One region of the Paracoccus sp. L-17 genome, then DNA from elsewhere that is predicted to be linked to it. Evidence: riboswitches for the same ligand, from Rfam matches in the RefSeq annotation. Region 1 holds a riboswitch; each other region holds the start of a gene.
The links. A riboswitch is a leader RNA that binds a small molecule or an ion and turns the genes downstream of it on or off. The one in region 1 is predicted to bind cobalamin.

Region 1 (10,164 bases):
CCTTCCGCCGCTTCTGTCTTGAATCGGGCTTCCAGCCGACGCATGGCATGGCGCCCTCGGCCTCGGGGCCGAAACCTGGGCGCAGGCCGTCGGAACCGGCCGAGGCGCTGGCCAATCCTCATGCCTTGTTCCTTCCTCAGCGCGAAAGCTTCTGGACGCAGATCGAACCCCGGGCGATGGGCTCGGTCCTGGTGCTGATCGCGATCATGGGCGGGCTGGCCTATGGCGGCTGGGCCGTGCTGCAAGAGGTGCAGCGGGTGACGCTGACGCCGGGCGAAACCACCCCAGGCGTGGTGACGGAACTGGATCCGGCTGCCGGTGCCGGAATGTCGGTGCCGTTGCTCGAAAGTGGCGATACCGCTGAAATCGCGCAGAATCTGCCGCAGCCCGAGGGACTTGACCGGATCTACCGGCCGCAGATTCTGGAGGCGCCGGTGCTGACTTCTCGCGACGGCCCGATCGCGGCCATCGATCCGGGGCTTGCACGGCAAACGGCGACGGCGCAAGGCGGCGACATGACGGCCGGTTCCGCCGAAGGGGCGGACGCGATCCAGCGTGCGCTGGCCTCGGCCGGGGCGGGCGAGGCGGTGGAATACGGACCGCAGATGCCGGAAAGCCAGCACTCGGTCACGATGGCGGCGGATGCGCCCGAGCTTCAGTTGCTGGCCGCCCGGCCCGCCTGGGTGCGGGTCACCACCTCGGACGGGACGGTGCTGCTGGAAAAGATCATGGATGCCGGCGAACGCTTCAGCCTGCCCAAGCTGGAAGAACCGCCGGTGCTGCGCACGGGCAATTCGGGCGCCATCTATTTCGCGGTGAACGGCAAGACCTACGGTCCCGCGGCGCCGGGGCCTCAGGTGGTCAAGAATATCCGTTTGTCACCTGATGCGCTGACCGGAACATTTGCGCTGGCCGATCTGAACGCCGATCCCGAACTGGCGCAGATGGTGGCGCTGGCCCAGGCCGCGCCGGTAAATGGCGAGGCGCAGGCGACCGAGTAGCGCGGCCCGGATCGCCGAGGCGCGGGCATCGGGGAGGCCGCGCCCATGATGGCCGGGTGATGAACCGGCCGTCGGGGTCAGTTGCCCCAGACCCGCGCCAGCAGGGAAATCCAGTTTTCACCGGCGATCTTGCGAATCAAGGCGTCGCCATAGCCATGCGCCTCCATCGCGCGGATCAGGGCGGGCAGGGCGGCCGCGTCGGCCAGTTCCTCGGGCATCAGCGCACCGTCGAAATCCGAACCCAGGCCGACTCCGTCCTCGCCCAGGACCGCCAGCAGGCGATCGAGATGGCGCAGGATCGTGTCAAAGCCCTTTAACGGCAGCCGCTTGCCGTCCTCGCGCAGAAAGCTGGAGGCATAGTTCAGCCCGACCAGCCCGCCGCTGTCGCGGATGACCTGCAACTGGCGGTCGGTCAGGTTGCGGGCCGAGGGGCAGATAGCATGCACGCAGCTGTGGCTGGCTACCAGCGGCGCGTCGGACAGGCGTGCCACATCATCGAACCCGGCCTCGTTCAGATGCGACAGATCCAGCATGATCCGCAAGACGTTGCATTCGCGGACCAGATCGCGCCCCTGCGGTGTCAGTCCCGCGCCGATATCGGGGCCGGCCGGATAGGCAAAGGGCACGCCTTCACCGTAGGCCGTGGGCCGCGACCAGACCGGTCCCAGCGATCGCAGTCCCGCCGCGTGCCACAGATGCAGCGCATCCATGTCGCGGATCGCTTCGGCCCCCTCCATGTGCATGACCGCGGCGAAGCGATTTTCGGCGATCGCGCGGCGCAGACCGGTGGCGCTGGTCACGACCTCCAGCGTGCCGGTGCGTTCCAGCATCTTCAGTGCCGCCGCCTGCCGGAAGGCGAATGGCAGGGCGCTGTCATGCGCGATCTCGTCGGGCAGCGGCAGGTGAAAGGGCGGATCCTGCATCAGCGCGATGGATTCGACATCATTGGGATTGGCGGGCGAAGGCACCCAGAGAGCGAAAAATCCGCCGACCAGCCCGCCCGCCCTGGCGCGCGGCAGATCCAGATGGCCGGTCCCGTCGCCTTCCAGCCAGATCCGCGCCCCGTCCTCGCCCGCCGCGACGACGCGCTGGATGAAATCGTTGTGACCATCGAACACCGGGATCATGCAATGCCTCCTTTGCCGCCCGCGCCGACCATGCACCCTGGCGCGAGCGCCGGCAATGCCGCGCAGTTGCCACTTTGCGTGCTGCGGATTTCCCCCTAGGCTGGGCGCCGGGATGCGTCAGCAGAGGAGGGGCCAGCCATGCCCGATATCAGGACCGAATTCGACGGCCAGACCGTGATCACCACCTTCGAGGTGACGCCCGGCAGCGCGCAGGACGTGCTTGAGATGCTGACCGCCGCCTGGGATCAGGTGATCCGCCGGCAACCCGGCTTCATCGCCGGCGCGGTTCACCTGAACGACGCGCAGACCCGGATCGCCACCTATTCGCAGTGGCGCGACCGCAAGGATTATCAGGCGATGCTGCGTAGCGACGAGATGCGTCGCCGCAACCGCGAGATCCATGCGATGTGCAAAAGCTTCGAGCCGGTGATGTACGAGGTTCAGGCAGTTTTCGGCGATTGATGTCGCGGCCCGCAAGATAGCCCGTGCAATCGCTGAACCGGCCCGATACGTTTTGGAAAGCGCGTGACGAGGAGGCAGCGATGGCAGGCAGGATCATCACCGTCGCCCAGCAGAAGGGCGGCTCGGGGAAAACCACCCTGGCGATCAATCTGGCCGTGTGCCTGCATCAGCGCGGCCATTCCGTCGCCCTGGTCGATACCGATCCGCAAGGCAGCATGGGCCGCTGGTTCATCGAGCGGCTTCAGGCGCAGGGCGAGGACGAGGCCATGGATTTCTCGACCTCATCGGCCTGGGGGGCCAGCTACGAATCCGAGAAGCTGAAGAAGCGTTTCGATTACGTGATCGTGGACACGCCGCCCAAGATCGACAGTGACCTGCGCCCCGCGCTTCGGGTCGCCGATCTGGTTCTGGTTCCGGTCGCCACCAGCCATGTCGATCTGTGGGCGACCGAGGGTGTGCTGGATCTGGCGCGGCGCGAGAAATCGCCGGTTCTGGTGGTGCTGAACCGGGTCCGGCCGCATACGCGCCTGTCGGTCGAGGTGGCCCGGAAGGCGGCCGATCTGGGCGCCGATGTGGCCGGCACGCAGGTCGCCAACCGCGTCGCCTATGCCGAGACGCTGGGCCAGGGCCTCGGCGTTGCCGAACGCGCCCGAAACGGCGTGGCGCGCGACGAGATGGCCGCGCTGACGGACGAGGTTCTGGCCGCTTTCGGCTGAGAATTGCGCCGGCGGTCACACTGGCAGGATGGCGGGTCCATCCGGCGTCTCGATGCGACGCGCGGTGATGCCGAAGGCCCGGTTCAGCAGCGCGTCGTCCAGCACCCGGTCGGGCGGGCCGTCGGCCAGGATGCGGCCCTCGGCCAGAAGGACCAGCCTGCTGCAGAAGCGGGCGGCAAGGCCCAGATCGTGAATCGAGGTCAGGATGCCCCGGCCCCCGGACGCCAGATCGCGGAACAGGCGCAGGCAGGCCAGTTGCTGTGCCGGATCGAGACCGGCGATGGGTTCGTCCGCAATCAGAAGGGGGGTGTCCTGGGCCAGCGCCCGCGCGACCAGGACGCGGTTCTGTTCCCCCCCGGACAGGCGCAGCGCGGTGCGTTTGCGGAACGGTGCAAGGCCCATGCGCGCGATGGCGGCCTCGATGGCGTCGCGGTCGGCGGCGCTGCGGCCGCCGCCGGGCCAGGGAATGCGCCCAAGCGCGATCAGATCCTCGACGCTGACGGGCCAGGCGATTTCGCGCGATTGGGGCAGAAAGGCGGCCGCGCGGGCCCGATCGCGCGCCGTCATCGAGGCCAGCGAGGACGCGCCGCTGAAGGGGATCAGATCCAGCGCGGCCTCCATCAGCGTGGATTTTCCGGCACCGTTGGGGCCGATCAGCCCGACCACCTCGCCCTCTTGCAAGGTCAGGTCGATGCCGCGCAGCACCGGGCGATTGCGACGGGTGACGGCAAGGTTCGCAAGCGCCAGCAGCATCAGACGCGCCCCCCGCTGCGGGTTTTCCAGATCAGGTGCAGGAACAGCGGCGCACCGACGATGGCGGTCAGGACGCCCAGTTTCAGATCGCGTTCGGGCAGGATCAGACGCACCGCGACATCGGCCGCCAGCAGCAGGATCGCCCCGCCAAGCGCCGAGGCCGCCAGCAGGACCGAGGGGCGCGCGCCGACCCAGGGCCGCATGACGTGGGGAACGACAAGGCCGACGAAACCGATCGCGCCCGCCACCGCCGTGGCCGGACCGACGATCAGCGCGACGCCCGCGATCATCCGCCAGCGCAGCCACGGAGGCGAGACGCCCATCGCCGCCGCCGCGCCTTCGCCAAGGGTCAGCGCATCCAGCGGCCGCCCCGCCGACAGGATCAGCGCCGCGCCCAGCAGCATGGGCGGCAGGACCAGCCAGACATGCACCATCGAGCGATCGGCCAGCGATCCCATCAGCCAGAACACGATCTCGTTGGCGGCGTAGGGATTGGGCGACAGGTTCAAAACCAGCGCCGTGCCCGCCCCCGCCAGCGCCGAGATGGCGACGCCGGCAAGGATCAGCGTCACCGAACCTCCGCGCGGCCCGGCCAGCGCCACCAGCAGGCCGACGCCCATGGCCGCTCCGGCCAGCGCCACCAGCGGCAGCGCCAGCGGGGCAGATAGCGACAGCCCGGTCTGGATCGCGATCACCGCGCCAAGTGCCGCCATGCCCGACACGCCGATCAACCCCGGCTCGGCCAGCGGGTTGCGCAGATAGCCTTGCAGGGCCGCGCCCGTCAGCCCGAGTCCGCTGCCGATCAGCAGCCCCAGCATGGCCCGCGGCAGGCGGATTTCGCGCATCACGATGGGCGCCGGGCCTTCGCCGCCGAACATCAGCGCCGACAGGCCGCGCCACGCGCCCAGCCCCGCCGGACCGGTCAGCAGCGAAACCAGGAAAAGCGCGGTGGCGAGAACAGCGAGGATGACGAAAAGAGGCTTCATTCCAACCCTTCGACGGCGCGCAGGATGAAAGGCGTGCCACAGACCCAGTCGCGATCGGTGACATCGGCTCTGCGATCCGTCGCCTCGGACAGCGCGGGATGGTCCAGGATGGCCTCGCTTCGTGATCTTCCCGGCCATCGCGCGCCCGTGATGAGGCGGTCGGGCTGCGACATGACCAACAACTCCAGCGGCAGCGGCGCGGTATTCTCGATGCCGTAATCGCTGGCGATGTTGCGATACCCCGCTGCGTCCAGGATCTCGCCCGCCAGCGTGCCGCGACCCGAGGTGAAGCCATTCGCATAATACAGGGCGGCGCGGTCGCGGCCCGGAGCACGGCGCAGCGCGGCGAGGCGGGCGTCGAAATCCGCGATCACGGTTCGGGCGCGGGATTCGCGTCCCAGCAGCGCGCCGATCCCGGCGATCTCGTCGCGAATGGCGGCGATGCTTTCGGCGGGGTCGCGGACCTCGACCCGGATTCCCAGCCGGCGCAGCATGGAGACCGTCGCCGAGGATGCGAACTGGCCCGCGATGACCAGGTCCGGGCGCATCAGATAGATTTCCTCGGCCCGGCCATAATTCACGTCATAGGCCTGCGCCGCGTCCGCCATCGGCGACATGCGCGGATCCTGCGCCAGATCGCTGACCGAAATCAGCTGGCCCGGCGCGGCCAGCAACATCGCAACCTGGTCGGTGCACAGATTCATCGATACCACCCGCCGCGGCGCTGCCACGGCGGGCAGAGCCGCAACCAGAAGCGCCGCAGCCGCGCATATCAGGTCAGAAATCCGCACGCAGCCCAACATAGACGGCCCGGTCGGACGTGCCATAGCCCTGGTTCTGCTGATATTCGCGGTCGAGCACATTCTCGACCCGCAGATAGACGTCGGCACCATTCGGCAGCGGATGGCTGGCGGTCAGATCCAGCGTCGCGAAGCTGGCCATGTCGCGCGGGCGATCGGCCTCGACATGCAGGGACATTCCGGCCCTGGTGCCGGCGGCGACTTCGGTCTCGGCGCCAAGGTTCAGAACGTGGCGGGGTGCCTCGGCCCAATCTGTCGTGGCAGCGTTGTCGGTATAGGTATAGGAACCCCGAATCGCGGTGGCCGCGCCGATGGCCCAGCGACCATCCAGTTCGATCCCGCGCCGACGCGACTGGCCCTGGACCTGTGCATAGCAACCGAAAAGCTGGCCGCATGCTGTGGCATCGGCATCGAAGCCGATCAGGTTCTCGGCCTGAAGCCAAAAGGCGGTGGCGCGCAGATAGCTGTCATCGCCCCAGCGTTTCTCGACCCCGATCTCGGCGGTGCGGCTTTCCTCTCGATCCAGCCCGGCATCGCCGTAGGGGCCGAACAACTCATAGAGCGAGGGCGCACGAAAGCCGGTTCCGATGGCGGCGCGGACCAGCAGGTCCGGCCGTGCCCGCCAGACGGCCGAGACCCGGCCCGAGGTGAAGCCGCCAAAGCGCGAATGATCGTCACGACGCAGCGAGGCGCTGAGATCGATATCGCTGCCGATCGGGGCGTCAACTTCGGCAAAGACCCCGCTGATGCGGCTGTCGCCCATGCCATCGGCCTTCTCTTTCTCGGTATCGGCGCCAAGGATCGCGCGTGCGCCGGTCGTGCCCAGGTCGGTCGCGCCCTGCCATGACACCTTGGTGCGGGACCCGATGAAGGGCGTTTCGACGCCGTTCGACCAGCTTCTCCGGTCGATCCGATAGCGGGTCAGGGCAAGGCTTTGATCGATGGATCCGGTCGTGACCTCGGCGAAGGCGCGCAGGCCGTAGGATTTGCGGGTGGTGTATTCGTCGCCCGGCGTGCCGGTCATGTCGCCGCCGAATTCGTCGAATTCGGCGCGGCTCTTGTCCCAGAAGCCGTTGATGCCGACCTTGCCGCCATTTTGCAGCTCTCGCGCGGCATAGAAGGACAGGCGCGATGCGTTGTAGCTGTCGGTCTCGAAGTTGCCGTCGTTTTCGTCGCGGGCGGAAAATCCCTGGCTGGTCACGCGGCTGGCGGTGAAGGCCAGGTCCGTGCCGTCACGGCGCAGAGCCGCGCCGTAGCTTGCGGCGAAGGTCTGGTATTGGCCGGCCTCGATGGCGAAATTCTGGCGCAATCCGTCCTCGGTCGGGCGCAGGGTGTCGATCGACAACACGCCGGCGATGGCGCGCGATCCGTAAAGCGCCGATTGCGTGCCGCGCAGCAATTCGATCCGGCCGACGCCGGCCGTGATCAGTCCGCCGATATCGAAATAGGGCTGGCCCGCCGCCGGGTCCGAAACGTCGATTCCGTCGATCAGGACCGGCGTATATTCGGGCGGTGCGCCGCGCACCTGAAGCGCGCCGGTCGTGCCCAGCGGCCCGGACTGGCGGATCGCCACGCCGGGCAGTTCGGCGATGCTGTCGGCGATCGGCTGGGCGGTGCGATCGGCCAGCGCGGCCGCACCGATTACCGAAACCGAACTGCCAGAGCGACCGATTTCGGTCTGCTCGCGATTGGCGGTCAGGGTGATTTCCGGCAATACATACGGCGTCTGCTGGCCAAGGGCGGGGGGGGCGGCGGCGATTGCGGCCAGGATGGCTAGGCGTTTCATGATGTCCCTTCCGGGTCGCCCGGACGGATGCCGGGGCGGGATGCGGTCTGTCCGGAAGGGCTTTCCGGACGGCGAACATCACCACAACGGACGATCCGTCAAGCACATGCGCCCCGCATGTCCTTGGGGTGATCGCCTGGGCAGGTCTCCTGGCTTGCGGGTCAAGGCTTGGCCGGGCCTTCCCATCCGCGAATTCGGCGGACAGTGGCATTCTCCGGCCTCGCTCTCCGCTGACAGTTGCGGGGGCAGCCGCGGAATTGCACCGCGTTCCCTTTTCACCGGGCGCGAACCCGGAACCGAGGCAGCCCGGGGCATAGCCGATCGGGCCGTCGCGGCGCAAGGAATTTCGCCTCAGGCGGGCAGCGAGGCGACCCACTCGGGCACGATCCGCGAGGCCGGGCCCAGAATCTGGCGGTCGAAGTCCGGAGCATTGGCGCCGGCTTCCAGGTTGAGGGCGACGCATTCCGCGCCCATCCGGGCGGCGTGCCGGGCGAAACCGGCGGCCGGATAGACATTTCCCGACGTTCCGATGGCTGCGAAAAGGTCGCTATGCGCCAAAGCCTGCCAGATCCGCTGCATGTGACAGGGGATCTCGCCGAACCAGACGATGTCGGGTCGGGTCCGCCTTGCCCCGCAGCCGGGGCAGCCGTCCTCGGATGTCATCGTCATCGGCGCATCCCAGCACGCCCCGCAGGCGGCACAGCGCGCGCGGCTCAGGCGGCCATGCATGTGGATCACATCGGCGCAGCCGCCGCGTTCGTGAAGATCTTCCACATTCTGCGTCACCAATGTCACGTCATGGTTCCGCGACAGCCGGGCCAGGGCCCGATGGGCAGCATTGGGCTGCGCGCCGGCTGCCTTCTGCCGTCGTTCATTGTAGAAGCGATGGACCAGCGCCGGGTCGCGGGCAAAACCCCCCGGTGTCGCCACATCCTCGATCCGGTGCCGTTCCCACAATCCCGTGCCGGCGCGGAAGGTGGCCAGGCCGCTTTCAGCGGAAATGCCCGCGCCGGTCAGGACCGTGATCCGCATGCGTCAGCGGCAAAGGGCCTCGGCCCTGCCGGCGAAACGCTTGTAGCGCGCCCAGAACGCGTTGTCGGCATCGCGTTTCGACATCCGCACGGCCTGCGCCTGATTCGGATCGCGGAAGAACGCGGCCGCGCGGCGCTGGTCTGAACGCGACAGGGTCTGGTCCGCGACCTGCTGGATGCAGCCGCAAAGCGGCGCGTTGCCGCGGGCGCGGTCGGATCGCACACAGGCGGTGTCGATAGGGCCGGACATGGCAAGCGGCGCTGTCATCATCACGGCGGATGCCGCGATCGCGATGCGGTTGAGCATGGAACTGTCTCCTCGGTTTCCTGATCCTCATGAAAGCGGGCATGGCCGGTTTTTCCCGATCTGGAATGCCCTTTCTGCACCACCAGACATAGCAAAAAGCTCATTCGGGCTCAATCACCGGGACGTGAGGAATTGTTGCGCTGACAGCGCGGCCTCATCAATATCTTGTGTCGTGGTCCCGATCCGGAGCGACCGGACAATTCGCTGCGGTTTGACTTTGCGCGCGCTGCATGGTTCCGCTGCGCTGCCGGACGGAGGATGACATGATCGAGGCAATCGGGCTGGATGCGGATGATACGCTATGGGAGAACGAGACCTTCTTTCGCGTCACCGAGGCCGAATTCGCATCGCTTCTGGCGGATCATGCCGAGATCGACGACATCGCGGGCAGGCTCTATGAGGTCGAATGCGCGAATCTTGAACGATACGGTTTCGGCATCAAGGGCTTCGTGCTGTCGATGGTGCAGACCGCGATCGAACTGACCGACGGGCGGATCGACGGCCAGGCCATCGGTCGCATCCTTGAACTGGGACGGGACATGCTGGCCCATCCGGTCGAGCTGATCGAGGGAGTCGAGGCTGCGCTGGACGCGCTGTCGGGGCGGCGCCTGGTGCTGATCACCAAGGGGGATCTGATCGATCAGGAACGCAAGATCGCCGCCTCGGGCCTTGCCGGACGTTTCGCGGCGATCGAGATTCTGGCCGAAAAGACGCCCGCGGCCTATGCCCGCGTCCTGGACCGTCTCGGCATCGCCTCGGGCGGTTTCGTGATGGCGGGCAATTCGATGAAAAGCGATGTCCTGCCGGTGATTTCACTGGGCGGACATGGCGTCTTCATTCCACACCAGATGACCTGGGCCGCCGAACATGCCGACCCGGGCCCGGATCCGCGCCTGCATCATCTGGACAGGATCGCGGATCTGCCTGACCTGATCACGCAGATCGAGGCGGTGCCATGAGCGTCAATGCCCGGGCGGCCCTGCTGATGACGCTGGCGATGGCGGGCTTTGCCTTCGAGGACGCGCTGCTGAAATTCCTGTCCTCGGATCTGTCGATCGGACAGCTTCTGCTGCTGCTGGGCTTTGGCGGCATGGTCGCCTTCGGCGCCTGGGTTGCCCTGGGCCCCGAGGGACTGCGCTGGCGCGATCTGTTCCATCCCGGCGTATTGCTGCGCAATCTTTGCGAGGCGATCTGC
Region 2 (10,164 bases), on a different contig from region 1:
GCCTTGCCGATCACATAGGACGATCCCGACCCCGAAAAGAAATCGTGGTTCTCGCTGTCGGGCGACAGGGCGGCCATGATGGCCGGGTTGACCTCGCAGGCGGCGGGCGGAAACAGCGCCTCGTAGCCCAGATTCTGCAGGGCCTTGTTGGCGTTGTAGTGCAAAAACGCCTTCACGTCCTCGGTCAGCCCGATTCCGTCATAGAGATCGGCGGTATATTTCGCCTCGATATCGTAGAGATCGAACATCAGCGAGAAGGCAAAGTCCTTCAGCGCCGCGCGTTCGCCCTGGCCAAGCCGTTCCAGCCCGCGCTGATACTTGTAGCCGATATAATAGCCATGCACGGCCTCGTCGCGGATGATCAGGCGGATCAGGTCGGCGGTATTGGTCAGCTTGGCGCGGCTGGACCAGTACATCGGCAGATAGAAGCCGGAATAGAACAGGAAACTTTCCAGAAACACGCTGGCGATCTTGCGCCGCAGCGGATCCGAGCCGGCCGCGTATTCATCCAGCACCAACCGCGCCTTGCGCTGAAGCTGGGGATTGTCTTCGGACCAGCGGAAGGCTTCGTCCACCTCCCTGGTCGAACACAGGGTCGAGAAGATCGAGGAATAGGACCGCGCGTGAACCGCCTCCATGAAGGCGATGTTGGACAGGACCGCCTCTTCGTGCGGGGTGATCGCATCGGCCATCATCGCGGGGGCGCCGATGCTGTTCTGCACCGTGTCCAGCAGGGTCAGCCCGGTGAAGACGCGGATGGTCAGTTGCCGTTCCTCGGGACGCAGCGTGGCCCAGCCTTGCACATCGTTGGACAGCGGCACCTTTTCGGGCAGCCAGAAATTCATCGTCAGCCGGTTCCAGACCTCCAGATCCTTGTCGTCCTGAAGCCGGTTCCAGTTCACCGCGCGCTGCACCGGCGTGATCGTCTGATCCTTCATGGCGAAAGACCCTTTCCTGGTTTGTTCGTCGGATATCCGCGGGACAGCGCGGCCTAGAGGGTGCAGGACACGCATCCCTCGACCTCGGTTCCTTCCAGCGCGGCCTGCCGCAGCCTGATGTAGTAGATCGTCTTGATCCCCTTCTTCCAGGCGTGGATCTGGGCGCGGTTGATGTCGCGCGTCGTCGCCTCGGCGGGGAAGAACAGGGTCAGCGACAGGCCCTGATCGACATGTTCGGTCGCCGCCGCATAGGTGTCGATGATCGCCATGGGTCCGATTTCATAGGCGTCGCGATAGAAGTCGAGATTCTCGTTCGACATGTAGGCGGCCGGGTAATAGACGCGGCCGATCTTGCCTTCCTTGCGGATCTCGATCTTCGAGACGATCGGATGGATCGATGAGGTGGCGTTGTTGATATAGCTGATCGAGCCGGTGGGCGGAACTGCCTGAAGATTGCGGTTATAGAGCCCGTGTTCCATCACCCGGGCCTTCAGCGCCGCCCAATCCGCACGCGTGGGCAGGGTGATGTCGGCGAATAGCCGCGTCACCTCGGGCAGGACGGGCAGCCAGTCGCGGCCGGTATATTTGTCGAAGAACGACCCGTCGGCATAGCTGGACTTGTCGAAATCGCGGAACGTGGCAGCCTTTTCCCGCGCCAGCAGGTTCGAGGCCCGGATCGCGTGATAGGCAATCGCGGCGAAATAGACACTGGTGAACTCGATCCCTTCGGGACTGCCATAGTGGATATGCTCGCGCGCCAGATACCCGTGCAGGTTCATCTGGCCCAGACCGACGGCATGGGCCTCGTCATTGCCGCGCCGGATCGAGGGCACGGCGTCGATGGCCGACATCTCGCTGACCGCGGTCAGCGCGCGGATTGCGGCCTCGACGGTGCCGCCGAAATCGGGGCCGTCCATCGTTTTGGCGATATTCAGGCTGCCCAGGTTGCAGGAAATGTCGGTTCCCAGATGCGCGTAGGACAGATCCTCGTTGAACTGCGACGCCTCGTTCACCTGCAGGATCTCGCTGCACAGATTGGACATGGTGATGCGCCCGTGGATGGGGTTGGCGCGGTTCACGCTGTCCTCGAACATGATATAGGGATAGCCGCTCTCGAACTGGATCTCGGCCAGCGTCTGAAAGAATTCGCGGGCGTTGATCTTTGTCTTTCGGATGCGCCTGTCGTCCACCATCTCGGTATATTTCTGCGTCACCGGAATGTCCGAGAAGGGCACGCCATAGACCCGCTGGATGTCGTGGGGAGAGAACAGATACATATCCTCGTTGCGCTTGGCCAGATCGAATGTGATGTCGGGGATCACCACGCCCAGGGACAGCGTCTTGATGCGGATCTTCTCATCCGCATTTTCGCGTTTGGTGTCCAGGAAGCGCAGGATGTCGGGGTGATGCGCGTTCAGATAGACCGCGCCCGCGCCCTGCCGCGCGCCAAGCTGGTTGGCATAGCTGAAACTGTCCTCCAGCAGCTTCATCACCGGAATGATGCCCGAGGACTGGTTCTCGATGCCCTTGATCGGCGCGCCGGATTCGCGGATATTGGTCAGCATCAGCGCCACGCCGCCGCCGCGCTTGCTGAGTTGCAGCGAGGAATTGATCGCGCGGCCGATGGATTCCATGTTGTCCTCGACCCGCAGCAGAAAACACGAGATCAGCTCGCCCCGCGACGCCTTGCCGGCGTTCAGGAAAGTCGGCGTGGCGGGCTGGAACCGGCCTGACAGCATTTCGTCCATGAAGCGCATGGCCAGCGCCTCGTCCCCCCGCGCCAGGGTCAGCGCGACCATCACCACGCGATCCTCGTAGCGTTCCAGATAGCGCTGCCCGTCGCGGGTCTTCAGCGTGTAGCTGGTGTAGTATTTCAACGCGCCCAGAAAGGTCGGAAAGCGGAACTTGCGCGCATAGGCGGCGTCCCAGATCGCGCGCTGGAAATCGCGGGAATACCGGTCCAGCACGGCGGCTTCGTAATAGCCCTCATCGACCAGATAGCCCAGCTTTTCGTCCAGCGAATGAAAGAAGACCGTGTTCTGGTTCACATGCTGCAGGAAATATTGCCGCGCGGCCATGCGGTCGGCCTCGAACCGGATCCGCCCGTCCGCGTCATACAGATTCAGCATCGCGTTCAGCGCATGATAGTCGAGATCGGGTTTTACGGTGTCAAGCATTCCAGTCCCATGATGTTGTCCAGCCCCGCGCGGACGCGGATCAGATCGGTTTCGGTTCCCGCCAGCTCGAATCGATACAGCACCGGAACCTGGCATTTCTCCGAGATGACGCGGGCCGCCAGGGCGAATGTTGCGCCGAAATTGCGATTGCCCGCGCCGATGACGCCGCGCAGGCCCGCGCGGCGGCCCGGATCGTTCAGAAAGCGGATCACCTGCCTGGGCACCGCGCCCCGCCCCTCGCCATCCGCGAAAGTCGGGCAGATCAGGACATAGGGCCGGGCCGGGGCGGGCATGTCGCTGTCCGGACGGATCGGGATACGTTCCGCCGCCAGCCCCAGCCCGGCAACGAACCGCGCGGTATTGCCCGAGGCCGAGGAATAATAGACCAGCCCGGCCACCTGCGCCTCAGGACAGGCGGCCGATCATGTCGGGCCGGAAGCCCGCCCAGTGATCCTCGCCCGCGATCACCACCGGCGCTTGACGATAGCCAAGTGCGGTAACGCGCTGCATCGCATCCTCGTCCTCGGTCAGGTCGATGACGCTGTAATCCAGCCCCCGCGCATCCAGCGCGCGGGTCGTGGCGGTGCATTGCACGCAGGCGGGTTTGGAATAAACGGTGATGGTCATGGTCTTGCCCTCTGTTCCTGTTTTCCGGACCGAGAGTGACGGGCAGGCAGGGCGCATGGCCGGACCTACGCCGCCGGACCCACCGTCCGGTGTCGTTGTCGTCGCCATGGCAGGTCTCCTGGCTTGCGGCTTTCGCCCGACTGGCCTTCCCGGATCGCTCCAGTGGCATCATCAGCCGTGCAGGCCGCTTACAGTTGCGGGGGCAGCGCAGGACTTTCACCGGCTTCCCTTTTCACCCCTGACGCGAGTCAGGGACACCATAGCCACATCACTTAGCCATGTCCGGGGCCGGGGCGTCAATATCTTGTGTGGATCCGATGGAAAATAAATTCCTGACCTCCGGGGCAGCGATCAGGCCGCGGCGTCGCCGGGCTTTCGGCAATTCCGGCCTATATGGCAAATCTCGACTTTTCGCGCTAGGCATCCGCACGACAATGCCCGGATCACCGGGCGCAGAACGGCGCCTTGGCCGAAGGAAGCGCGACATGACCCTGACCGATCGTCTGACCGCCGAACTGGACCAGATCCGCAAGGACGGGCTTTTCAAGGACGAGCGCGTCATCACCTCGATGCAGTCGGGCCGGATCGAGGTCGGGGCCGGCCGCACCGTGCTGAATTTCTGCGCCAACAATTACCTGGGCCTGGCCGACCATCCCGAGTTGATCGCCGCCGGCCATGCGGCGCTGGACCGCTATGGCTACGGCATGGCCTCGGTCCGCTTCATCTGTGGCACGCAAGAGGAACACAAGGCACTGGAATCGCGCATCGCGGCTTTTCTGGGGGCCGAGGACGCGATCCTCTATTCCTCGTGTTTCGACGCCAATACCGGCCTGTTCGAGACGATCCTCGGGCCCGAGGACGCGATCATCTCGGACGCGCTGAACCATGCCTCGATCATCGACGGGGTCCGGCTGTGCAAGGCGCGCCGGCTGCGCTATGCCAACAACGACATGGCCGGACTGGAAGCGCGGCTGATCGAGGCCGGCGATGCCCGCAACCGGGTGATCGTCACCGACGGCGTGTTTTCGATGGATGGCGTGATCGCCGATCTGCCCGCGATCTGCGATCTGGCCGAACGCCATGACGCAACGGTCGTGGTCGATGACAGCCACGCGGTCGGGCTGACCGGGCCCGGCGGGCGCGGCACGCCGGCGCTGCACGGGGTCGCGGACCGGGTGGCGATCCTGACCGGCACGCTGGGCAAGGCGCTTGGCGGCGCTTCGGGCGGCTATGTCGCGGGGCCTGCGCCGGTGATCCAGATGTTGCGGCAACGCTCTCGGCCCTATCTGTTTTCGAACACGCTGGCGCCGGTGATTGCGGGGGCCTCGCTGACGGCACTGGATCTGATCGAGGCGGGCGAGGATCTGCGCGCGCGCCTGAACGGCAACGCCGAACGTTTCCGGGCCGAGATGGGGGCGGCCGGGTTCACGCTGGCCGGGGCCGGCCATCCGATCATCCCGGTCATGCTGGGCGAGGCGCATCTGGCGGGCGAATTCGCGGCGGCGATGATGCGCCGCGGGGTCTATGTCACCGCCTTCTCGTTTCCCGTCGTGCCGCGCGGGCAGGCGCGCATCCGCACCCAGATGTCGGCTGCCCACGGCAAGGCGGACCTGGACCGGGCCATCGCGGCCTTCATCGCGACCGGCCGCGACCTGAAGGTGATCCGATGAGCAACATGATGAAGGCGCTGGTCAAGGCGCGGCCCGAACCGGGATTGTGGATGGAACAGGTGCCGGTCCCCGAACCCGGTCCCGGCGAGGTGCTGATCCGCGTCGGCAAAAGCGCGATCTGCGGCACCGACGTGCATATCTGGAACTGGGATGCCTGGGCGGCGCAGACCGTTCCCGTGCCGCTGGTCACCGGCCATGAATTTTCCGGCGTGATCGCCGATACCGGCAGCGCGGTGACAGGCTTCCGCCCCGGCCAGCGCGTTTCGGGAGAGGGGCACATCACCTGCGGGGCCTGCCGCAATTGCCGCGCCGGACGCGGGCATCTGTGTCGCAACACGCTGGGGGTGGGCGTGCAGCGGGCGGGATCCTTCGCCGAATATCTGTGCCTGCCCGAAAGCAACGTGGTGCCGATACCCGACGACATCCCCGACGAGATCGCGGCGATCTTCGACCCATTCGGCAATGCCGTTCACACCGCGCTCAGCTTCGATTGCGTGGGCGAGGACGTGCTGGTCACGGGCGCGGGCCCGATCGGGATCATGGGGGCGCTGGTGGCGCGGCGGGCGGGCGCCCGCAAGGTCGTCATCACCGACATCAATCCATCCCGGCTGGATCTTGCCCGCAGGATGGGGCTGGATCAGGCGATCGACCCGTCCCGCGAGGATCTGCGCAAGGTGATGGCCGGGCTGGGCATGACCGAGGGATTCGATATCGGCCTGGAAATGTCGGGCGCGGCCCCGGCCTTCCGGCAGATGATCGACGTGATGAACAATGGCGGCAAGATCGCGATCCTGGGCATCGCGCCGACCGGGTTCGAGATCGACTGGAACAAGGTGATCTTCAAGATGCTGAACCTGAAAGGCATCTATGGCCGCGAGATGTACGAGACCTGGTACAAGATGATCGGGCTGGTCCAGGCCGGCTTGGATCTTGCGCCGCTGATCACCCACCGCCTGCCGATCGACGATTTCGAGACCGGGTTCGCGGCGATGCGATCGGGCGAATCCGGCAAGGTCGTGCTGGATTGGGGGCAGGGCTGAAACCTGTCGGAAATCGCTGGTGACCCCGGCAGGATTCGAACCTGCAACCTGCCCCTTAGGAGGGGGCTGCTCTATCCAGTTGAGCCACGGGGCCGCCGTGCAGCCCTTTTGACCGCATGAGGGCGCCTTGGCAAGGTTGTCGGGGCACGAGTCGTCCGCTAACATTCCCGATCATCCCTGTCGCCCGGAACAGCGCCGCCATGACGACCCTTCGCCCACGACGCCCCCTGACCCTGCGCGACGTGTCCGAGGCATCGGGGGTCTCGGAGATGACGGTCAGCCGGGTGCTGCGCAATCGCGGCGACGTTTCCGCCGCGACGCGCGAAAAGGTGCTGACCGCCGCGAAGACGCTGGGATACGTGCCCAACAAGATTGCCGGCGGGCTGGCCAGCCAGCGCGTCAATCTGGTCGCGGTGGTCATCCCGTCGCTGTCGAACCTCGTCTTTCCCGATGTGCTGGGCGGCATCTCGGCCGAGCTTGACGATACCGGACTGCAACCCGTGATCGGGGTGACCAATTATTCGCCCGCGCGCGAGGAAATGGTGCTCTACGACATGCTGTCCTGGCGGCCCTCGGGCGTGATCCTCGCGGGGCTGGAACACAGCGCCGCGGCACGTGCCATGCTGACCAGTTCCGGCATCCCGGTGGTCGAGATCATGGATACCGACGGCGACGGCATCGACACGATCGTCGGCATCTCGCACAAGCGCGCAGGCCGGGAAATGGCCCGGCGGATCGTGGCCGCGGGCTATCGCCGGATCGGTTTCGTGGGCACCCACATGCCCGAGGATCACCGCGCCCGCAAAAGGCTGGTCGGTTTCGAAGAGGGGCTGGCGGCGGCGGGCGTTCCGCTGGAGGCGCGGGAATATTATCAGGGCGGATCGTCGCTGCTGAAGGGGCGTGAACTGACCGAACGGATCCTGACCCGCGCGCCGAATCTGGATTTCCTTTATTATTCCAACGACATGATCGGCGCGGGCGGCCTGCTTTACTGCCTGGACCGGAATTACGACATCCCCAATCGGATCGGGCTGGCCGGCTTCAATGGCGTCGATCTGCTGGATGGGCTGCCGGTCAGGCTGACCACGACCGATGCGAGACGGGTCGAAATCGGGCGCCGCGCCGCCAGGCTGGTCGCCGGCAAGGATGCCCTGCCCGAAAACCGCATCGTCGAGATGGTCCCGACCTTCATGCCCGGCCAGACCATCCGCGACACGCTGTCCTGATCCTGCCGCTTGTGGCGGGAACGCGGCGCCATTATGTCGGGCCTCATGCATGTTCCGTTTCTCAGCCGCCTGATCCATCGCGGACCGCGCGTTTCGGTCGTTCGCCTGCACGGCGCCATCGGCATGGCCGGGCGCGGCGGCGGCGGCCTGAACGACGCGGCGCTTGCCCCGGTGATCGAACGCGCCTTTCGCAAGGGCAAGCCGGTCGCGGTGGCCCTGTCCATCAATTCGCCCGGTGGCTCGCCGGTGCAATCATCGCTGATCGCCGCGCGCATCCGGCGTCTGTCGGAGGAAACCGGAACCCCGGTCCATGCCTTCGTCGAGGATGTCGCGGCCTCGGGCGGATATTGGCTGGCCTGCGCGGGCGACCGGATCTGGGCCGATGACAGCTCGGTCCTTGGCTCGATCGGCGTGATCTCTGCCGGGTTCGGCTTTCACGATCTGATCGACCGCTGGGGGATCGAGCGTCGCGTGCACACCGCGGGCCAATCGAAATCGACCCTGGACCCGTTCCGCCCGGAAAAGCCCGAGGATGTCGCCCGTCTGCACAAGGTGCTGGAGCCGATTCACGCGGCGTTCAAGGCCCATGTCACCGCACGGCGCGGCTCGAAACTGGCCGATGGGCGCGATCTGTTCACCGGTGAATTCTGGGCCGGGCGCGAGGCGGTCGATCTGGGCCTGGCTGACGGGATCGCGCATCTGGTGCCCAAGATGAAGGCGCTGTTCGGCGACAAGACCCGCTTTTCCGTCCACACGCCGAAACAATCGCTGTTCCGCCGCCTGGGCCTGTCGGCCGAAGCGGTTTTCGACGCGGCCGCGGAAACGGCGGCGTTCCAGCGTTTCGGGACCGGCGGCTGATGGTCAAGCTGGTCATCGTGTTTCTGCTGGTCATGATGGCGCTGGCGCTGGTCAGCGGGCCGGGCTTTCGCAAATTCCTGTTCAGGTTGCTCGGGATCAAGCCTCGTGATCGTTGACATCGCTCTGGTTCTGGGCGGGCTGGCACTGCTGGTCCTCGGCGGCGACCTGCTGGTCAAGGGGGCGGTCAACCTTGCGCTGCGGCTGGGGATCACGCCGCTGGTCGTGGGCCTGACCGTCGTGGCCTTCGGCACCTCGGCCCCCGAACTGATCGTGTCGCTCTCGGCGGCGCTTGGCGGATCGACCGATATCGCGATGGGCAATGTCGTGGGCTCGAACATCGCCAACGTGCTGGTGATCCTCGGGGCGGCGGCGCTGATCTCGGGCATTCCGACCCGCGGCCACGATCTGCGCGAAAGCTGGACGATGATGATCGGCGCGTCCCTGTTGCTGATCGTGCTGGCCTTCACCGGCGAGATCGGCCGGATCGAGGGGGCCGTGCTGCTGATTGCGCTGATCCTGGTGCTTTGGCGCCAGCTCAGCGCGGGATCGACCGAAAAGGCGGAAGATCTGGAGGGCGTCGAGCCGGGCGCGCGCTGGCGCCGGATCGTGCTGTGGCTGGTGGGCGGGCTGATCGCGCTGCCGGCGGGCGCGCATCTGCTGGTCGGCGGCGCGGGCGATATCGCACGGCTTTTCGGCATCAGCGAGGCGGTGATCGGCCTGACGCTGGTTGCCATCGGCACCTCGCTGCCGGAATTGTCGGCTTCGGTCGCCGCGGCGATGCGCGGGCGCGCGGACATGGCGCTTGGCAATGTCGTCGGTTCGAACCTGTTCAACATTCTCGCGATCCTCGGAATCACCGCGCTGGTGAAGCCGCTGCCGGTTCCGGCGCAGATGCTGCAGCTCGATCTGTGGGTGATGCTGGCCGCAGCCTTGCTGATGGGACCGTTCCTGTTCCGCGCCATCCCGATCGGCAGGCTTGTCGGCGCGGGCTTTCTGGCGGCCTATGCCGCATATGTCGTGATCCTGCTATGAGCGTCGCGCTGATCACCGGCGCCGCGCGGCGTCTGGGCCGTTCCATGGCGCTGTCGCTGGCAAGCCGCGGCCATGATGTCGCGATCCACTACAACCGTTCGGAAGACGAGGCCCGTGACACCGCATCCCGGGCCCGCGCCTTCGGCGTCGAGGCGCGCTGTTTCGGCGCCGATCTGCTGGATCCGGACGCGGCCGCCGATCTGATTCCGCGGATTGCGGCCGCGATGGGGCCGCTTGCGGTGCTGGTCAACAATGCCTCGATCTTCCGGCACGACACCATCCACAGCGCCACGATGGCAGGTTGGGACCGACATCTGGGATCGAACCTGCGGGCGCCGTTCCAGTTGATCCAGGCTTTCGCCGCGCAGGCCCCGGCCGCCCTTCCCGACGACCGCGGCGAGCCCGTGGCGCAGGCGCTGATCGTCAACATGGTCGATCAGCGGGTGCTGAAGCCCACGCCCGATTTCATGACCTATTCACTGTCGAAGGCCGGATTGTGGGCGCTGACCCGCACCGCCGCGCAGGCGCTTTCGCCGCATATCCGCGTGAACGCCATCGGCCCCGGCCCGACCCTGGTCGGGGCGCATCAGTCCGCG
Region 3 (10,164 bases), on a different contig from region 1:
GGCCTTCGACGCCGCCGACAGAAGCACGCCGTAGGCCACGATCAGAAGCACCGGTCCCTGCAAGCCGCCAAGCGCGTCATAGGCAAAGGAGCCCGTCGCGCCGAAGGCCGCCATCGCGGCGAGGAAAAGCCCCAGATCGCCAAAGCGCGTCATGACGAAGGCATACAGCCCCGAGGCGGGGTTGTCCCGATCGCGCCAGTCATGGCCGATCAGGGCCCAGGAACAGGCGCCAATCAGTTCCCATCCGATCAGCAGGGTCAGCAGATCGGCGGCGGCAACCACAAGCACCATTCCGCCGGTGAACAGCAGCATCAGCCCCACCAGCCTCGGCAGCCCGCGCTGTGCTTCGTGCAGCGCGGCATGGACCGTGACCGGCAGCGCGACGGCCGGCACCATCACCAGGATCAGCGCCGACAGGGGCACGAGGCGCGCGGTCAGCGCGATACCGCCGCCCCAGTCAAGCGCCCCGGTCCAGCCGCCCGCGACCGCAAGCACGGCGAGGATCAGCGTCGCCGCCAGCACCCCCCCCGAAATTGCGGCCAGCGCCCGGCGCGATTGCGGGCCGAAGGCTGCGATGGCGATTCCGGCAAGCATCGGCAGCAGGGGAACGAGCCAGAGTGTCATCGCGCCAGCGTCTCCAGCGCCTCGGTCACATCGGCCTGCCGCTTGCGATAGACGGCGACGATCAGGGCGAAACCGATGGCAAGCTCTATCGCCATCACCGCCATGATGATGATGGCCAGAAGCTGACCCTTGGGTGCGCCGCCAAGAGCCAGCGACCAGAACCCCATCGTGGCCAGCAGCGACCCGTTGAGCATAAGCTCAAGTCCCATCATCAGCATGACAAAGGATTTCTGTGACAGCGCACCGTAAAGCCCGATGCCGAACAACGCCGCCGAGACAATCAGGATCGCCGAAAGTGTCATCCGCCATGCCCTCCGTGATTGCCATCCCCACCGTTTTTGCCATGTCCGCCGTGGCTGCCCCCGCCACCATGGCCGTCGTGGGCGCCTTTGCCACCCTGGCCGCCGTGCCCACCATGGCCGCCATGGCTGCCGCCGCCTTTCGGCTGCCGACCCGCCGGGGGGCCACCCGCCGAAAGTCCCGGCGGAACCGATCCCGCATCCGTCGGCCCGAAACGCCCCCTTCGGCTGGACAGGACGACCGCGCCCAGCATCGTCGCCAGCAGGGTGACGCCTGCCGTCTCGAAGATCAGCATCGAATCGCCCAGCAATTCGATGCCGAGGTCGCGCAGGACCGGCCGGTCGGCGGCCACCGGATCGGAAGGAAGCGGCGTCAGCAACACGGCGCCCGTCATCGCGGCAAAGATCAGCAGCCCGGCCACGATCGACAGGCGATGCTGGTGCACCATCATCATCGGGTTCAGCCCTGCGGGATTCATCATGAACATCACCATGAAAAGTCCCATGACCATCATTTCCACCGCCATCATGAAGATCGTCGCGGCACCGAGATAACTGGCTGACAGAAGCAGGCCGATCAGGCCGACCGAGGTGAAGGACAAAAGCAGCAGGAAGGTCGCACGGATCATCGAATCGACGCGAAAGACGCGCCAGCCGGTCCAGATCGCAAATCCCGAAAGCAGGTAGAATGCCACGTCGGTCATCGTCATCACAGCGCCCCCAGCCCGGCGATCAGCAAGTCGAGGAACGCAATCGGCAGCAGCACGATCCAGATCAGCGTCAGCATCCGCGCCACCGGCATCCGCGGGACAAGATGCGTCAGCAGGACCACCGCCACCATCACCGCCAGCGTCTTGAGCGAAAGCCAGAGCCAGCCCGGCAGGACCGGCCCAAGATAGCCGCCGAGGAACGCCGTCGCCGCGATCGCGCATGCCGCGACCAGCATCGCCGCGCGCGCCGTCTGCCAGGCAATCCAGCGCGGTCCACCATCCTCGGCCGAGGTGCCGCCGGCCAGATCGGCGCTGTCGGCATAGTCGAACGGCCCCCGCAGCGTCAGTGACATCACCACCGCCAGAAACAACGGCAATCCCAGCGGCTGGCGGATCACGTTCCACAGGCCGCGCTGCGATTCGACCACCGCGCGCAGGTCAAGCGACTGGGCCGGTATCGACGCCGCGATCAGAACGAACATCGACAGCAGCATCACCGGCAGACCGATCGCGACATAGCGATAGGCGCCGATCAGCGGAAACGGCGCGTTGGGCGACCAGCCGTGCAGAAAGACCGCGACGACGACAACGGCCTCGGCCGCGCCCCACAGCACCACACTGGTATCCAGCGCGATGAGGGATTGGTCCGGGGCGAAGGGAACCAGCGCCAGGCCGACCACCGCAAGCAGAAAATAATAACCCGGCGCCAGAAGCCAGTTCAGATGGTCGGGTGCCTCGGTATCGGTGCGCTGGCGAAGATAGTCGGCGACCACGGCCCGCAGCGGGTCCGTCGCGGCCATGCCGACCGGGCGGCCGACGATCAGCCGCCCGATCGCGGTATCCAGCGCCGCCGCGGCCCACAGGCCGATCAACAACAGTGCCAGCAGGGCGGGAAGACCGACAATCAGGCTCATGCGGCCGGTCCGGTCATGTCGTGATGCTGGTGTCCGCCGTGATCCGGCGGCGCGTGAGCAGGGGCGTCCCTGTTCCCGTCCTTGTCGTCTTCGTCACCGCCCTCCGGCCCCGACCGCGCGCAGATCGCACGGATTCGATCCGGCTGGAAGCTGTTGAGCACGATCATCGCCTCGTGCCATTCGAGGCCGGGCAGAAGGTCGGACAGCCGGGTGCCATCGTCGGCTTGCGGCGCGTCCTTGTCGCGCCACCGGTCCAGCCGGTCGCGTACGTCGGTGCCGTCCCTGGCCCGGCCCAGACCGTCCGGGATCGCGCGTCGCAGCATCGCGATGCCCATGGCTGGCGGCAGGCCATCGCGGGTGCGCCGCAGCGCCAGGGCCGGCATGTCCATCACCCGCATCAGTCGGGCGATCGCATCTCCGGGGCGATCGTCCGATCCGGGCTGCGGGCAGGGGGGGCGGGTCGCCGTGGCCGACTGGATGACATCGCCCTGCAAAGTCAGATCGAGGATCAGGCCGGGCGGCAGCATGGGCAGGAAAGGACCGAACGGCGCGGAATAGGCATCCAGGCTCAGCCCGTCGCGCAGATCGTCGTCGGTCATCGCCATCGGGCGGCCATAGGGCGTGCCGCCCATCATGCCCTTGCCGCCCTGACCATGCGGACCGACGCCGCGCCATTCGTTCGGGGGCTTGTCAGGCAGGAAATCGGGCTCGGACGCGCGGTCCCCGGAAAGAATCGATCGCCAGAGATCGGTCAGCGTCCGCTCCAGCCCGTCCGCCGTTGCCTGCACCGGGTCGGTCCAGTCCCCTGGCGGCGTCGCCCGGTGCCAGATTGTCGCGCGGGGGTGCGGCAAATGGTCGTGGAGCCGCTGCAGGAAGGGAAGAAGATCGGGCGCGATTTCGCCAAGCACAAGCAGAATCGCCGCCTGCCGGGGCGAACGCTGCAGCCGCAACGTCCCGTGCAATTCCTCGGCCCGCTGCAACCCGCCCGCACCGATCGCGGCGAAGACCGGTGGCGGCCCCGAGGCCGCGAAGGCGCGGGCCCAGCTCATTCCCATGCAAAGATTCCCTCACGCCAGCCATAGATGATGCCGATGGTCAGAATGGCAAGGAACATCCCCATTTCGACCAGGGCCTTGATGCCCTCCTCGACGAAGACGACGGCCCAGGGATACATGAACATCATCTCCATCTCGAAGGCGACGAAGAGCAGCGTCATGGTATAATAGCGAACGTGGAATCGTTGCCAGGCATGGGTGCCCGGCGCGGCACCGCCGATGAACGGTGCGGCCTGCGGTGCGGTGACCCCGGGTGCGTCGGACAGACCGCCCAATTGCTGCAGCGCCATCACGGCGCCGAGGGACAGAGCCGTCAGAAGAAGAATCTGGATCGTGGTTTCCATGCTTCCCGGCTCATCTCCTTGCAAAGACAGGATTGTCGCAACGCAGGCGATCTTGCAAGTGTTCCGATCCGGATTGCCGCGGATCAACCCGGCCGCAAACCGCCCTCGCGGCCCTGCGATCCGGGCATGGCAGCGCCGGCGCGGCCGTCGATGCCGTTCAGGATCGCGTCGCGGATCCGTCGCCTGCGGGCGGCATCTTCTGCCCGGCGCGATTACGGGCGTCCGGATCCGCGGCGCGCAGCACCATCCCGAACAGATCGCGCGGATCGTCGGGATCGGCCAGAAGGTCGAGCCGCTCGAACAATCCGGTCCGGCCAAGCTGGTCGCGGACATAGCGCAGGGCCGAGAAATCCTCGATCGCAAAGCCCACCCCGTCGAACAGGGTGATCTGGCGCGCATCGCGGCGCCCTTGGGCCTGTCCAACGACGACCTGCCAGAATTCGGTCACGGGAAAGGTCTGCGGCATCTGCTGGATTTCGCCCTCGATGCGGGTCTGCGGCGGGTATTCGACGAAGACATCGGCGCGCGACAGGATGTCGGGATGCAATTCGGTCTTGCCTGGGCAGTCGCCGCCGATGGCGTTGATGTGGACCCCGGCGCCGACCATGTTGTCGGACAGGATCGTCGCATATTGCTTGTCGGCGGTGCAGGTGGTGATGATCTGTGCGCCCTCGACCGCCTCCTGCGGGGTTTTGCAGGCGGACAGGTCGAAACCTTGTCCGGCCAGGTTGCGCATCGTCTTGGCGGTCGCCTTCGGGTCGATGTCGTACAGCCGAAGCCGGGTAATCCCGCACAGGGCCTGCATCGCCAGCGCCTGAAATTCGGATTGGGCGCCATTGCCGATCATCGCCATCGTGTCGGCCCCGGCGGGCGCCAGATATTTCGCCACCAGCGCCGAGGTCGCCGCCGTCCGCAGGGCGGTCAGGATGGTCATTTCCGTCAGCAGGACCGGATAGCCGTTGCCGACATCGGCCAGCAGGCCGAAGGCGGTGACGGTCTGGCGTCCGTCTCGCGTGTTCTTGGGATGGCCATTCACATATTTGAAGCCATAGGTCTGCCCGTCCGAGGTCGGCATCAACTCGATCACGCCATCCTCGGAATGGGCCGCGACGCGCGGGGTCTTGTCGAAATCCTGCCAGCGGCGAAAATCATCCTCGATATAGGTCGCAAGGCCCTCCAGCATCCGGGACAGGCCGATGCAATGGATCAGCCGCATCATGTTCTCGACGCTGACAAAGGGCACATAGGCCAGATCCGATGGTTTCGGGACGGGCATGGTTCATCCTTTCGGTCAGATTTCGCCATTCTCCACGGCGCAGTCTGCATGCAACAGGGCGAACTTGCCGGAATCTTGCGGGTCGGCTATGCATTTTGCGACCTGATATTGCGCAGGATGACATCTTGTGTCCATCCAAGACGATGCCAGACAGAGCCTCGACGACCACGACCGGCGGCTGATCGGTCTGCTGCGCCATGACGGCCGGGCGCCGGTGTCGAAGCTGGCCCAGATCATGGGGCTGTCACGCGGCACGGTGCAGTCGCGGCTGGATCGTTTGCTGGCCTCGGGCACGCTGCTTGGCTTCACCGCGCGGGTTCGCGAGGACGGCGAGGGAAACGCGGTGCGCGCGGTAATGATGATCGAGGTCGAGGGCCGCACGACGACACATGTCATCAGCAGATTGCGCGGCCTGCCGCAATTGCGCCGGATCCATACGACCAGCGGAAAATGGGATCTGGTCGCCGAGATCGCGGTGGAAAACCTGGTCGAATTCGACCGCGTTCTGCGCGAGGTCCGCATGATCCAGGGCGTCCGCAACAGCGAGACAAGCATCCTGCTGACCTCGATCTAAGGCCCTGGGTCACACGGGCGCGGGTCCCCTCAGACCTCGACCTCGACCTTGCCGATCGGGTGCGAGCAGCAGGCCAGCACGTAACCCGCCTCGATATCCTCGTCGGTGATGCCGCCATTGTGGACCATGTGGACCTGGCCGGACAACTTCCGGATCCGGCAGGTGCCGCAGACCCCGAAGGTGCAGCCCGAGGGGATGTTCAGCCCGGCGGACCGCGCGGTCGCAAGGATCGTGTCGGTTTCCGAGCAGGTCCGGCTGACGCCGGCCAAAGCAAAGGCGATCTCGGCCTCGGCGGCCTGATCGGGCACGACATCGCCAAGGACCGGGTCCAGGGCTTCCTCGGCCAGCGAGGGGTGGAAGCTTTCCTGATGATAGCGCGCCATGTCGAAGCCCAGCCCCGCCAGCGCGTCGCGCACCGCCTGCATGAAGGGTTCGGGGCCGCAGCAGAACACCTCTCGTGTCAGGTAATCCGGCGCCATCAGGCCCAGCATCAACTGGTTGAACATGCCCTGATAGCCGGTCCAGGGCTGAAAGCGGTCGGTTTCCTCGACGACGAATCGCAGGCTGATTTCCGGAAAACGGCTGGCCATGTGTTCCAGCCGGCGGCGGAAGATGATGTCGGAGGGGCGCCTGGCGCAATTGACGAAAACCACGTCGGCGGGCCGGCCCAGATCGAACATCCAGGTCGTCATCGACATCATCGGCGTGATCCCCGACCCGGCCGAGATGAACAGGTATTTCTCGGACGGATGGTGGTGGCTGGAAAAGCGCCCGGCCGGTCTGGTGGCCCTGATCCGCATTCCCGGTTTCAGATGGTCCAGCATCCAGCGCGTGCCAAGACTGCCAGGTTGCGCCTTGACCGTGACCGAGATCGACATCGGCCGCGAAGGCGAGGACGAGATGGTGAAGGTCCGGTGAAGCGTCCCCTTTGGCAGCGGCAGTTCCAGCGTCAGGAACTGGCCCGGCACGAAGGAAAAGATCGCACCCGTCGGCGACTGGAAACAGAAGCTGGCCACGTTGGGCGCCTCGGGTGTGACGGTGACGCATTCAAGCATCTCGGCCCCGTCCCAGACCAGCACCGGATGCGAGATTTCGGGCTGCGGCATTCTCATTCGGCGGCCACCCGCACCGGCTGGATACGATTGCCCAGCGTCTCGCAATACCAGTCCACGAACTGGATCACGCCGCCCTCCTGCACCGCGGAATAGGGTCCGGGGCGATAGGCGGGCGAATTGATGCCAAGCTGGTTGTCCTCGACCACGCGGCGATCCTCGTCATTGGTGGCCACCCAGACCTCGGTCAGGGTCTTCAGGTCGTAATCAACGCCCTCGACGGCGTCCTTGTCGACCAGCCAGGTCGTCTGGACCTCGGTCTGCTGCGGACCGAGCGGGGTCACCCGGAATGTGATCGAGTGATCGGGCAGGAAATGGTTCCACGTCGTCGGATAGTGGAATTTCAGCAGCGCGCCCGCGTCGTCGAAGGGCACCCGACCCAGCCGGCGTCTCACGGCCGGATCGCCGGTCATGGTATAGCTTTTTGCCCCGACCTTCAGCGGCATCCGGGCAAAGCGGTATTGTCCGCTCTCCGCGATGCGGAACTGCGCGGGCATTCCGGCCGCCTCGCAACGCCGGAAATGCGCCTGAAGATGGGGCGGGGGGCCGCCTTCCTCGATTCCGCTGATCACCGGATCGTCGGGGAAGGTGCGGCACAGGGCCGGGTGGTTGCCGCCGCAATGATAACATTCGCGGTTGTTTTCCCAGACCAGCTTCCAGTTGCCGTTCTCGATGATGGTCGATTGATGGGCGATCTTGGCCTGATCCAGATCGTGCGACGCCAGATAGGGCTGGGCCATGGCGGCGAAGGCGTCGAAATCCGGGGCCTCCTCGGCCAGGCACAGATAGACCAGCCCCGACACTTCGCGGCAATGGATCGCCTTCAACCCGTGTTTCGTGGCATCGAAATCCGGCCCCATGTCCCGCGCCCAGATCAGGCGGCCGTCCAGTTCGTAGGTCCATTGATGATAGGGGCAGACCAGTTTCGGCACGTGGCCCGAAGCGCCCTTGCAGATGATCGAGCCGCGATGCCGGCAGGTATTGTGGAACGCCCGGATCACCCTGTCCGCGCCGCGCACGATCATCAGCCGGTAGGCGCCGACCTGATGGGTGACATAGCTTCCCGCCTTGGGTAGCGCGCAGGACGGTGCGGCATACAACCAGTCGCGATAGAAAATCTGTTCCAGATCGATCGCATGAAGATCGGCATCCGTATAGAACGCCCGTTCCAGCGAATGATTCGGTTCGCGCCGGTTCAGCAGGTCGCGTGCTTTGGCCTCTGCGGTCATGGCCTCTTTCTCCGTTGCCGGACATCTCCGGCGATGTGCTGAGGGGCGCGGCAGACGGGATCGGCCCCGCGCCGATGAGATGGCGCGACGCAGGATCGCCTCTGCCGCCGCCCGCGGTTTGACGTCATGTCTGGCTGGTTTCCGGACTTGGGGCTTCGGCCATGCCGCCGACCCGACGCCTTCCCGGAGGCTTGACTCCAGTGGCTCTTGTCGTGGCCGTTCGCTCCTTACCGTTGCGGGGGCAGTTCCGGATTTTCACCGGCTTCCCAATTATCGGCCTTGGCTCGAGTTCCGCGGCCGCACCTGACATCTGGGCGCAGAATAGCTGCGCAAGATCCGCCCGATACGCCGGTTGCGACATTAGGCCGCCCGAAACAGACTTTCGCCGGGGGGGGGCGATGGCCGGGGGGCGGCCTGCGCAACCCGATTCCGCGGCCGGTTGCATCACGGATCGCGGCCCATACCGCCATGCGGGCGGCCTGCCGGGGCGCAAGGACAACGCGCCTTCGGTTCCGGGCCTGCGGGACCGATCCGTTCGAGCCGGAATCCAGAGCCGCGCGTCAGCCCCGCCGCTTTTCTGGCGGAAGGGAATGGGAGTCGAACCCACCCGGGACAGGCTCGCTGCCCCAACCGGATTTGAAGTCCGGCCGCCCCACCGGGGACGATTCCCTTCCATCGCGCTGTTCCGCCGTGCCGAACAGATCCACCCTGTGGGGATTGATGCGACGCAAATCGCCGCGGCGCAAGGTGACCCCAAGGCGATCCAGAAAATCCAGGATCTCGATGGCGACCTTGCGTCCGTTACCCATCCTGTCGCGGAAGGCAGGGGCGCCGAACCAGCCGTCTTCGGTCTTCGCCGCGACATCGACCGCGATAGCCACCATTTCGGCAGTGACGGTGCGGGCGAAGAAATGGTCATGCGCGATCTGGTCGGTGCGCCCCAGCTTCTGCGTCAGCTTCAGCACCCGCCGCACCTCGCGTTCCTCCACACCCGTCTCGGTCGCGAAATCGCGGACGCGCGGCGGGCGGAAACGGCCATCGCCTGTCAGGGCCGGGACGATGCGCAGCCACAGCGCCTCATCCTCGGGCGACAGGCGAACCTCGTGACCGGGCAGGCGCAGAAAGGCACCGTCCATGACCGCGCGCCCGGCCCCGGCCTCGTCGCGCAGAAAGGACAGGAATTCGGGCTTGGGCAGGCGCGGCGTCAGCGCCAGGCGCAGTTTTTCGCGGCCCAGGCCCGCCATGTCGGGGTTCTGTTCGTGAAATCGGGCCAACGCCTGTTGCAACTGCGTCCGCAGCCCGTCCAGGTGATCGTGCGACAGGGCCAGATCGCCCAGGATGACCGCGCCCGCGGTTCGGATCGCGTTCTGCGCGTCCGGAATCGAGAGGGCCCGATCCCGCGTGAAGACCGGCAGATCGACCGGCGCGACGGCCAGCATCGCGGCAAGGGCGGCGCCGTCATTCCGGTCGCGCGCAGCCTCGATCAGCGCCAGCCTTGCCGCTGCGCGCCTTTTGCGGGCCGGCGGACGCAGGTCCAGGAAGACACCGCCGCCAAGCGACCGGCTGGCCGAAACGTCGCGCAGGATGAAGCGGTCCCCGATCGCGGCGGCGACCGGGCGATCCAGCACGATCTGGACCGGGCCGCTGGCGCCGGGCGGAATCGGTTCCGACAATGGCACGATCCGCGCGCCGGCCTCGGCCGCGTGGGTGTGCAGGCGGGCGGGAAACCAGTTTCCGATGGATTTCGGTTCGTTCGCCATCACATCCAGCCAGGCGTCGATGCGGTCGGTTGGGGCGTGAAGCGGTGGTGACAGGATCATGTCTCCGCGAGCGACGGCATCTTTCCCGATCCCCTCGCCCGACAGGTTCAGTGCGCAGCGTTGTCCGGCCGATCCTGTCTCGGCGGGCCGGTTCTGGCTGTGGATGCCACGCACCCGCGCCGCCAGGCCCCGCGGGCTGATCGTGACCGGATCGCCGATATCGACGCGCCCGCTGATGACCGTGCCGGTGACGACGGTGCCGACACC

Region 2: it holds a riboswitch for cobalamin, as region 1 does, so the genes downstream of both, nrdH (glutaredoxin-like protein NrdH) here and AC13CR_RS11000 (TonB-dependent receptor plug domain-containing protein) in region 1, are expected to answer to the same signal.
Region 3: it holds a riboswitch for cobalamin, as region 1 does, so the genes downstream of both, AC13CR_RS05595 (aromatic ring-hydroxylating oxygenase subunit alpha) here and AC13CR_RS11000 (TonB-dependent receptor plug domain-containing protein) in region 1, are expected to answer to the same signal.

What each region holds. Positions count from the first base shown of each region.
Region 1 covers NZ_JBSXNM010000039.1:182,063-192,226, reverse strand. The annotation lists gene AC13CR_RS11035 (helix-turn-helix domain-containing protein) at 1-1,001, shown strand, start outside; gene AC13CR_RS11030 (dipeptidase) at 1,079-2,128, opposite strand; gene AC13CR_RS11025 (antibiotic biosynthesis monooxygenase family protein) at 2,267-2,590, shown strand; gene parA (ParA family partition ATPase) at 2,671-3,306, shown strand; gene AC13CR_RS11015 (ABC transporter ATP-binding protein) at 3,322-4,062, opposite strand; gene AC13CR_RS11010 (FecCD family ABC transporter permease) at 4,059-5,045, opposite strand; gene AC13CR_RS11005 (ABC transporter substrate-binding protein) at 5,042-5,749, opposite strand; gene AC13CR_RS11000 (TonB-dependent receptor plug domain-containing protein) at 5,823-7,631, opposite strand; cobalamin riboswitch at 7,754-7,947, opposite strand; gene AC13CR_RS10995 (NAD-dependent deacylase) at 7,983-8,663, opposite strand; gene AC13CR_RS10990 (hypothetical protein) at 8,667-8,969, opposite strand; gene AC13CR_RS10985 (HAD family hydrolase) at 9,233-9,928, shown strand; gene AC13CR_RS10980 (DMT family transporter) at 9,925-10,164, shown strand, end outside.
Region 2 covers NZ_JBSXNM010000044.1:277,693-287,856, reverse strand. The annotation lists gene nrdF (class 1b ribonucleoside-diphosphate reductase subunit beta) at 1-938, opposite strand, end outside; gene nrdE (class 1b ribonucleoside-diphosphate reductase subunit alpha) at 992-3,115, opposite strand; gene nrdI (class Ib ribonucleoside-diphosphate reductase assembly flavoprotein NrdI) at 3,100-3,513, opposite strand; gene nrdH (glutaredoxin-like protein NrdH) at 3,521-3,742, opposite strand; cobalamin riboswitch at 3,834-4,019, opposite strand; gene AC13CR_RS15750 (glycine C-acetyltransferase) at 4,228-5,412, shown strand; gene tdh (L-threonine 3-dehydrogenase) at 5,421-6,452, shown strand; tRNA gene AC13CR_RS15740 (tRNA-Arg) at 6,470-6,546, opposite strand; gene AC13CR_RS15735 (LacI family DNA-binding transcriptional regulator) at 6,653-7,678, shown strand; gene AC13CR_RS15730 (S49 family peptidase) at 7,724-8,536, shown strand; gene AC13CR_RS15725 (calcium/sodium antiporter) at 8,642-9,568, shown strand; gene AC13CR_RS15720 (SDR family oxidoreductase) at 9,565-10,164, shown strand, end outside.
Region 3 covers NZ_JBSXNM010000031.1:4,382-14,545, forward strand. The annotation lists gene AC13CR_RS05550 (NADH-quinone oxidoreductase subunit 5 family protein) at 1-624, opposite strand, end outside; gene nuoK (NADH-quinone oxidoreductase subunit NuoK) at 621-926, opposite strand; gene AC13CR_RS05560 (NADH-quinone oxidoreductase subunit J family protein) at 923-1,627, opposite strand; gene AC13CR_RS05565 (NADH-quinone oxidoreductase subunit H) at 1,633-2,547, opposite strand; gene AC13CR_RS05570 (hypothetical protein) at 2,544-3,602, opposite strand; gene AC13CR_RS05575 (NADH-quinone oxidoreductase subunit A) at 3,593-3,946, opposite strand; gene AC13CR_RS05580 (ornithine cyclodeaminase) at 4,104-5,222, opposite strand; gene AC13CR_RS05585 (Lrp/AsnC family transcriptional regulator) at 5,350-5,796, shown strand; gene AC13CR_RS05590 (FAD-binding oxidoreductase) at 5,826-6,908, opposite strand; gene AC13CR_RS05595 (aromatic ring-hydroxylating oxygenase subunit alpha) at 6,905-8,137, opposite strand; cobalamin riboswitch at 8,253-8,459, opposite strand; tRNA gene AC13CR_RS05600 (tRNA-Sec) at 8,716-8,811, opposite strand; partial or broken gene selB (selenocysteine-specific translation elongation factor) at 8,872-10,164, opposite strand, start outside.